Linked DNA regions of Saccharophagus degradans 2-40. The protein of the gene in region 1 binds, or shares a complex with, the protein of each later gene. Links are inferred from orthologs where the notes say so. Each region holds a gene or a part of one and is shown on either strand. Other genes may lie near its edges.

The links. Proteins that work in one complex are often made in the same cells at the same time.
Region 2: the proteins of secA (region 1) and secY are in contact, whole or in part, in a crystal structure (PDB 3DIN), measured with the Thermotoga maritima proteins. The link is inferred for Saccharophagus degradans 2-40 from one-to-one orthologs. Residues at the interface, in WP_004082002.1 of Thermotoga maritima: Glu261, Ala262, Arg263, Lys300, Ala301, Arg302, Thr303, Ile304, Ile305, Leu323, Tyr324, Asp325, Pro326, Val329, Ser330, Tyr333, Ile336, Lys340, Phe345, Val349, Glu363, Phe364, Tyr374, Ser375, Gly376, Gly377, Glu393, Ile395, Thr482, Ser483; in WP_004081795.1 of Thermotoga maritima: Glu108, Gly109, Glu110, Glu111, Ala236, Glu237, Arg238, Arg239, Ile240, Thr241, Ile242, Gln243, Tyr244, Ala245, Arg246, Arg247, Val248, Thr249, Gly250, Arg251, Arg252, Val253, Tyr254, Gly256, Ala257, Ser258, Thr259, Tyr260, Leu261, Pro262.

Annotation. Positions count from the first base shown.
Region 1 is NC_007912.1:1,109,988-1,115,875, forward strand. Bases 768-4,059 are described here. They hold secA (preprotein translocase subunit SecA), read left to right. Parts: upstream 768-1,105; coding sequence 1,106-3,859; downstream 3,860-4,059. Other genes in these bases: SDE_RS04510 (M23 family metallopeptidase), read left to right, coding at 768-993; argJ (bifunctional glutamate N-acetyltransferase/amino-acid acetyltransferase ArgJ), read left to right, coding at 3,887-4,059. In the rest of the region: more of SDE_RS04510, read left to right, coding at 61-767; more of argJ, read left to right, coding at 4,060-5,107; SDE_RS04525 (Nudix family hydrolase), read left to right, coding at 5,088-5,888. UniProt on the Escherichia coli protein: Required for protein export, interacts with the SecYEG preprotein conducting channel.
Region 2 is NC_007912.1:1,253,301-1,256,103, reverse strand. It holds secY (preprotein translocase subunit SecY), read right to left. Parts: upstream 2,173-2,803; coding sequence 829-2,172; downstream 1-828. Other genes in the region: rpmD (50S ribosomal protein L30), read right to left, coding at 2,638-2,803; rplO (50S ribosomal protein L15), read right to left, coding at 2,202-2,636; rpmJ (50S ribosomal protein L36), read right to left, coding at 691-807; rpsM (30S ribosomal protein S13), read right to left, coding at 88-444; rpsK (30S ribosomal protein S11), read right to left, coding at 1-41. UniProt on the Escherichia coli protein: The central subunit of the protein translocation channel SecYEG. Consists of two halves formed by TMs 1-5 and 6-10.

The DNA.
Region 1 (5,888 bases):
TAATGCGCTGAGCGTCAATAGGCTCCCTTTTACTCACTAAGTGCACATGCGATTCGATCAATGAAAATTATCGTCGTAAGTAAACGTCACGGAAACACTCGCAGCTTTACGCTGGGAGCGTGGAAGCGTGCGCTTATCTCAGCCTGTATATTGGGGCTGCCGGTGGGTATAACGCTAGGCGCCTTGAAGTACTTTGACACCGAGTCCGACTCCGAATTTCTCAACCCAGGATCTCGTCAAGCATGGGTAGCCGCGCTAAACGAGCAAGCTCAGCAAGTAGAGCAAGCGCGACTGCAAACAGAGCAAAAACTCGCGGCATTAACCATGCGAGTGGCCGAACTGCAGGCTAGGCTGGTTAGGATTGATGCACTGGGTGAGCGACTAACCGGTATGGCTCACCTCGATAACGGTGAGTTCGATTTTAGTCAGATGCCAGCTCTAGGTGGCCCCGAGCAGGCAATAGAAGAAGAACACGTTACCGCCCCCGATTTTCAAGCTACCCTCGATCAGCTTGCCTCTCAAATAGAAGACCGCCAACAGCAGCTTAATACCCTCGAAGCACTGCTTGCCAACCGCAAGTTACAAGATGAAGTGTTTTTGGCTGGGCGCCCTATTAATAAAGGGTGGATGTCCTCCCGTTTTGGCCGCCGCACAGACCCGTTTACAGGGCGTGTAGCATGGCATGAAGGTGTCGATTTTGCGGGTAAAGAAGGCAGCGATATTGTCGCGGTGGCTTCTGGGGTAGTTACTTGGTCTAGCGAGCGCAGCGGTTACGGTAACTTGGTAGAAATTAACCATGGTAACGGCTATAAAACCCGTTACGGCCACTGCAAAGAAAATCTTGTTAAAGTGGGCGATGTTGTTAAGAAAGGCCAAGTTATAGCTTTAATGGGTTCAAGTGGCCGTTCAACAGGCCCCCATGTACATTTCGAAGTCTACAAGCACGGTCGCGCAGTCGACCCATCTACTTATATTCATCGGGCAAGTCGTTAACTACGCCGCCATTTCACACCTTTTTCACACTTTCCTCATCAAATTGCTATAAAATCTCGCGTTTTTGGGAGTGCTTTCTGGCGCGGGGCCCTCATTTTGGATTGGTATAACTATGTTTGGCAAAATATTACGCAGCATCTTTGGCTCTAAAAACGATCGTGAATTAAAGCGAATGGGCAAGCAGGTAAAACTCATTAATGAGTTAGAGTCTACTTTCGTGAAGCTAACGGATGAAGAGCTAAAAGCTAAAACGGCTGAGTTTAAAAAACGACATCAAGATGGCGAAAGCTTAAATGCGCTGCTGCCCGAAGCTTTTGCCGCTGCTAGAGAAGCGAGTAAGCGCGTTATGGGTATGCGCCATTTTGATGTACAGCTTATTGGTGGTATGACGCTGCACGAGGGCTGCATAGCTGAGATGCGCACTGGTGAGGGTAAAACCCTTATGGCGACACTCGCAGCCTACTTAAACGCAATTTCGGGCAAGGGTGTGCATATTGTTACTGTGAACGACTACCTTGCTCGCCGCGACGCTAATTGGATGACACCACTATACGCCGCGCTAGGGCTGACTACTGGGTCTGTGTATTCAATGCAGCCACAGCAGGAGAAGCGTGAAGCATACGCAGCCGACATTACTTACGGCACTAACAACGAGTTCGGTTTTGATTATTTGCGCGACAATATGGCGTTGCGTAAAGAAGATCGCATGCAGCGCCCATTAAACTTTGCCATTGTGGATGAGGTGGATTCGATCCTTATCGATGAGGCTCGTACTCCATTGATTATTTCTGGGGCAGCAGAAGATAGCTCTGAGCTGTACCGCGCCATAAATAAGTTTATCCCTTCGCTGAAGCGCCAAGAAATTGTTGAAAAAGGCGAAGAGCCCAGTGAATTAGGCCATTACACCCTAGACGAGAAAACGCGTCAGGTAGAGCTTACCGAAATGGGCCATGAGGTTATCGAGGATACACTTACTAAAGCGGGCCTGCTGAAAGAAGATGATAGCTTGTACGCCGCTGGCAATTTAGGTTTATTGCATCACGTGTACGCCGCACTAAAAGCGCATGTGCTTTTCCATCGCAATGTTGAATATATTATTCAAAACGATCAGGTCGTGCTTATCGATGAGCATACGGGTCGTACTATGGCGGGGCGGAGGTTGTCTGAAGGTTTGCACCAAGCTTTGGAAGCCAAAGAAGGCCTGCAAATTCAGGCAGAGAGCCAAACGCTTGCTTCTACAACTTTCCAGAACTATTTTCGTATTTATCCCAAGCTCTCTGGTATGACCGGTACAGCGGATACTGAAGCGTTTGAGTTCCGTCATATTTACGGTTTAAATGTTGTGGTAATCCCAACCAATAAACCTATTCAGCGTACAGACTTGAACGACCTTGTATTCTTGTCGGTGGAAGAAAAGTACGAAGCGATTGTGCGCGATGTTAATGAGTACCGCGCTAAAGGTGTACCGGTATTGGTGGGTACGGCGTCGGTTGAAACATCCGAGGCGATGTCTGAGCGTTTAAAAAAGGCGGATATCCCCCACGAAGTACTTAACGCAAAACAGCATGAGCGCGAAGCTGAAATTATTGCCAATGCGGGCCGTCCAGGTAATGTGACCATCGCAACCAACATGGCTGGCCGTGGCACCGATATTGTATTGGGTGGTAACCTTGAGGCTGAACTGGCTAAATTGGAAAACCCAACAGAAGAGCAAATTGCCAAGGTGAAGAGCGAGTGGCAAACCCGTCACGACCAAGTCGTTGCCGCGGGTGGTTTGCATATTATTGGAACCGAACGCCACGAATCTCGCCGCATTGATAACCAGTTACGCGGTCGTGCAGGGCGTCAGGGCGACCCTGGTTTGTCTCGCTTCTACCTATCTTTAGAAGACAACTTGATGCGTATATTCGCGTCGGATCGCATGCGCAGCTTTATGCAATCTATCGGTATGGAGAAAGGCGAAGCGATTGAGCACCGCATGGTGACTAACGCCATCGAAAAAGCTCAGCGCAAAGTGGAAGGGCGGAACTTCGACTACCGTAAGCAAATATTGGAATACGATGATGTTGCTAACGATCAGCGCCGTGTAATTTACTCGCAGCGTAATGAATTGTTAGATGCCGACGAAATCCACGACGCTATTGATGGTATTCGTCAAGATGTTATAGCTGATGTGATTGCAGGCTTCATTCCACCACAAAGTGTAGAAGAGCAATGGGATGTGGCGGGGCTGGAGCAAAGCTTAGCCAACGAATACGGAGTGCAACTGCCTATTCAAAAATGGTTGGATGATGACGATAAGCTAAATGAAGAGAGCTTGCGCGATAAGATTACCCAAGCAATGGATGATGCTTACAATGTTAAGCGCGAGCAGTTGGGCAACTCCGTTGTCATGCTAGAAAAACAATTGATGCTGCATGTATTGGATCAGTTGTGGAAAGAGCACCTACAAAACATGGATCACTTGCGTCAAGGTATTGGGTTACGTGCGTACGCACAGAAAAACCCCAAGCAAGAATACAAGCGCGAATCGTTTGAAATGTTCCAGACCTTGCTAGAGAGCTTAAAGCACGACGTTATTCGCCTGTTGTTCCGCGTGCAGCCCATGACCGAAGAACAAATGAATGAAATGGAAAAGCGCAGGCAAGAAGAGGCCGAGCGTCAGCGTCAAAGAATGCAGCTTCGTCACGCAGAAGCGCCTTCGCAGTTAGCGGCGCCAGCCACCCCAGCCACACCAGAAGAGCTAAGCGAACTCAAGCCAGAGCGCCCCTATGTGCGCGGCGGCTCTAAAGTTGGCCGTAACGACCCGTGCCCATGTGGTTCGGGCCAAAAATATAAATCTTGCCACGGCAAGTTGACGGGCTAAGCGCCCACTTTGTAGCGGAGTAGTTAAATGGCTGTTGGTCCAGATATTTGGCCGGAAATGCACATTATTGATGGTGTGCGTATTGGCGTTGCCCAAGGCGGTATTAAGCGTGCTGGTCGCGATGATGTTACTTTGTTTGAAATTTGCGAAGGCGCGCGCGTAGCTGGGGTTTTTACGCAAAATGCGTTTTGTGCCGAGCCGGTAAAAATTGCCAAGCAGCATTTGGCAAAACAAAATGTACGCTACTTATTAATTAATTCCGGTAATGCCAATGCCTGTACGGGCAAACTAGGTAATGCTGCTGCAATGAAAACTTGCAACGCCCTAGCGGGGCTTACCCAGGTAGATGCCAGTTCTGTTATTCCTTTTTCTACAGGTGTAATTGGCGAGCTATTGCCAGCAGATAAAATTATTAACGTGTTGCCGCAAGCCATAGAGTCTTTAGATGCCGACAACTGGACGCGTGCCGGTCGCTCTATAATGACAACCGATACTCGCCCTAAAGGCGCTTCGTGTGAAGTTAACCTTGGCGATAAGGTCGTTAAAATTACCGGTATTTCCAAGGGTGCCGGTATGATCAACCCCAATATGGCGACCATGCTGGCTTATATTGCAACAGATGCTGATGTAGATCAGGCATTGTTAAACAAGCTTGCAAAGCGCGCGGCTAATTTATCTTTTAATCGCATAACCATTGATGGCGACACCTCCACTAACGACGCATGTATGGTGATAGCAACGGGCAAAGCAGGTAATGCAACGCTTGTGGATGAGGCTTCACCAGAGGCAGAAACGTTTGCTTTTGCTCTTATCGATGTATATCAGCAGTTAGCCCAGCAAATTGTTCGCGATGGCGAGGGGGCGACTAAGTTTATTTCTGTGCATGTGCGCGGCGGTGCTACACATCAAGAGTGTGTAGATGTTGCTTATGCAATTGCTCATTCACCACTCATTAAAACGGCTATGTTTGCTTCCGACCCAAACTGGGGGCGCATTATTTGTGCAATAGGTTACGCCGGTGTGCCTAACCTCGACGTAGATGGTGTAAAAGTTTGGTTAGACGAAACGCTTATTGTGGAAGATGGTGGTCGTGCGGCTTCTTATACTGAAGAGCAAGGCCAAGCCGTAGTCAGCAAGGCTGAGTTTGCTATTAATGTGGATTTAGGGCGTGGCGATTTTGAAGACGTTATTTGGACATCTGACTTATCTCATGAATATATCCGAATAAATGCCGAATACCGAAGCTAACCTCGTTCATGTTGCCGTGGGTGTCATAAAAGATGCTAGCGACAACATTTTGATTGCCAAGCGCCCCGAGCATGTTCATATGGGCGGACGTTGGGAATTCCCTGGCGGCAAAGTAGAGCGTAATGAATCTGTAGCTGCCGCGCTTGCTCGCGAGCTACATGAAGAGCTGGGTATTGATATAACCGGCGACTCGCGTATTACCCCTCTTATCACTATTCGTCACCAATATGCTGATAAAACCGTATTACTCGATGTACGCATAGTAGAGCAATTTGGTGGTGAGCCAACAGGTAAAGAGGGGCAGCCATTGCGCTGGGTTCCTGTTGCTAGCTTGCAAGACTATACCTTCCCTGATGCTAATTACCCCATTATTAGCGCGCTCCAGTTGCCTCGTATACTCCCCATTTCGCCAGCCTTTTTAAGCCTTGCCGATTGCGACGCTCTGAGTGAGTTTTATGTGCAACAGCGATATACGCTCTGGCATATGCGTTCGCCCAATTGTGAGCGTGAAGTTTTTATCAAAGCGATAAATCGCGCAGTTGAAAGTGTCGGCGTTGAAGTAGGTATTACGGTTAATGCCTCTGTGGCAGAGTACGAGCGAGTTAACGCCTTGCATTTACATTTAAACTCGGCGCAGCTTTTGTCATTAAAGGCGAGGCCGCAGCTTCGTTCGGGTGGCTTACTTAGCGCTTCGTGCCATAACCTTGAAGAATTGAACGCCGCTCACAAGCTTGGAGTGGAATACGTGCTCTTTTCGCCCGTGAATGCTACAGCTTCGCAT
Region 2 (2,803 bases), 140 kb from region 1 along the record:
ACCTTTTTCTTGGTCGTTGACTTACCACTTGGCTTAGCCATAGATGTCTCTTCCCAAACCTTTCAGTTTTAGTTTAACCAGTAGACTCTATCGTTTGATAGGCTTACGTGGTCCCTTACGTGTACGGGCGTTCGTTTTAGAACGTTGCCCACGCACTGGCAAATTACGACGATGACGAAGACCGCGGTAGCAGCCCAAATCCATCAAACGCTTAATGTTCATTGATACTTCACGACGCAAATCACCTTCTACAGTGAACTTTGCAACTTCATTACGAATCGTATCAACCTGCTCTTCGCTTAAGTCACCAATTTTGGTTGACTCAGCAACGCCTGCGGCGGAGCATATTTGCTTTGCCTTAGTGCGACCAATCCCATAGACGTAGGTCAGGGAGATGACGGCATGTTTATGATCTGGTATGTTGACACCAGCTATTCGAGCCATTCAGATTACTCCAAAAAGATAAGATATTCAGCGCTAACAGTGACATAAGCCATCCCACTGCGCAAAGGCGCGGAAGGATAGCGGTTATGCCACAAAAAAGCAATAGCCCGATGGTTTCCCATCGAGCGACAGTTAACGCCTCCAATTCATCAAAGACTGAATCTTTGATAGGCTTTGGTCTATTTTAGACTCAACACCTTGTTTTGCATTTTTAGCCTTGTTGCAACAAGGTGAAATCTACCAGTCTTAGCCTTGACGCTGCTTATGACGTGGCTCTGCGGAGCAAATAACTCTTAATACGCCCTTACGACGAACTAATTTGCAATTGCGACACATTTTTTTAATTGAAGCACGAACTTTCATTTTTCAAAACCTCGAGTTTATTTAACGAGTTGCGCCTTTACCGTAACTCTGCAAATTTGCTTTTTTCATGACTGAATCGTATTGATGTGACATCAAATGCGATTGCACTTGGGACATAAAGTCCATCACCACTACCACAACGATAAGTAATGAAGTACCACCTAAGTAGAAAGGTACATCAGCCGCAACCATCAAAAACTGAGGCAATAAAGCGACTGCAGCAATATAAAGAGAACCAACCACTGTTAAGCGAGTCAATACTCCATCAATATATTTAGCGGACTGGTCACCAGGTCGAATACCTGGAATATACGCACCACCACGCTTTAAATTATCTGCAACTTCTTTCGGGTTATACATCATTGCCGTGTAAACAAAACAGAACAAGATGATTAACGCACCGAACACCACAAAGTTCAACCATTGGCCGGGCCCTAAAGCCAACGCAATCTCCTGTAAGATTACAGCGGTTTTACCCTCTGATGCATTACCGAACCACTGCGCGATTGAAGCAGGGAACAATAAAATACTGCTCGCAAAAATAACCGGTATAACACCAGCCATGTTGATTTTTAGCGGCAAATGACTTGTTTGTGCAGAGTAAGCTTGACGACCAGACTGGCGACGAGCGTACTGAATAGTTATGCGACGCTGGCCGCGCTCCATTCTCACAACAAACCAAACAATTGCTACAGCAGCCAAACCTATCGCTAATAACGCTATAGGGTGTAAGTCGCCTTGACGCGCACTTTCGAACGCCTGACCTACGGCGCCCGGCAAACCAGCAACAATACCTGCGAAAATCAGCATAGAAATACCGTTGCCGATACCTCTTTCAGTTACTTGCTCACCCAACCACATCATGAATACAGCACCAGTTACCAATGAAGTAACCGCAATGACATAAAAGCTAAGTGGCGCCAAGCCGGCATAAGCCATGCCTTGACCAGCTAAACCTGCAACCATTACAAATGCTTGAATTAAAGCCAACGCAACGGTCAAGTAGCGAGTGTACTGACTGATCTTTCTTCTGCCTGACTCACCCTCTTTCTTTAATGCTTCTAAAGACGGGGTAACTGCTGCCATCATCTGCATAATAATAGAAGCAGAAATGTACGGCATAATACCAAGAGCCAAAATACTCATACGCTCCCAAGCACCGCCAGAGAACATGTTTAACATACCCAAGAATGTACCTTGGTTGCGGTTAAACATTTGAGCGATTTGTTCGGGATCAATACCAGGAACTGGTATATGAGTACCTAAGCGATAAATAAAAATCGCTAACAGCAAAAATTTTAGGCGAGCCCAAAGCTCGCCCAAACCTTTTTGATTACCAACCTGCATGTTACCTGGCGTGGCCATTCAAATTACCTTACTGTTCGGTTGATCGATTATTCTTCAATCTTTCCGCCAGCAGCTTCGATTGCTGCTTTAGCACCTTTAGTAACCATCAAGCCTTTTATTGTAACAGCTTTGGTTAACTCGCCAGAAAGAAATACTTTGGCTCGTTTGATATTGTTATCAATCAAGTCTGCAGCTCTTAAGGCTTCGATATCAATAATATCAGCTTCCACTTTGTTTAGCTCAGCTAAACGAACTTCTGCAGTTACGCGAGAAATACGGCTAGTAAAACCAAACTTAGGTAGACGCTTCTGCAAAGGCATCTGACCGCCTTCGAAACCAGGCTTAACAGAACCACCAGAACGTGATTTTAAACCTTTGTGACCACGGCCTGCAGTCTTACCTAAACCACTACCGATACCGCGACCTACACGCTTCTTAGCAGAAACGCGGCCAGGTGCTGGACTTAAAGTATTTAAACGCATTTTACTCTCCTTCCACCTGAACCATATAATAAACTTTATTGATCATACCGCGCACAGAAGGAGTATCTTCTACTTCCACGGTGTGCCCAATACGACGTAATCCCAAACCAGAGATACAGGCTCTGTGTGCTTTTAAGCGACCTGATGAACTCTTAACCTGAGTAACT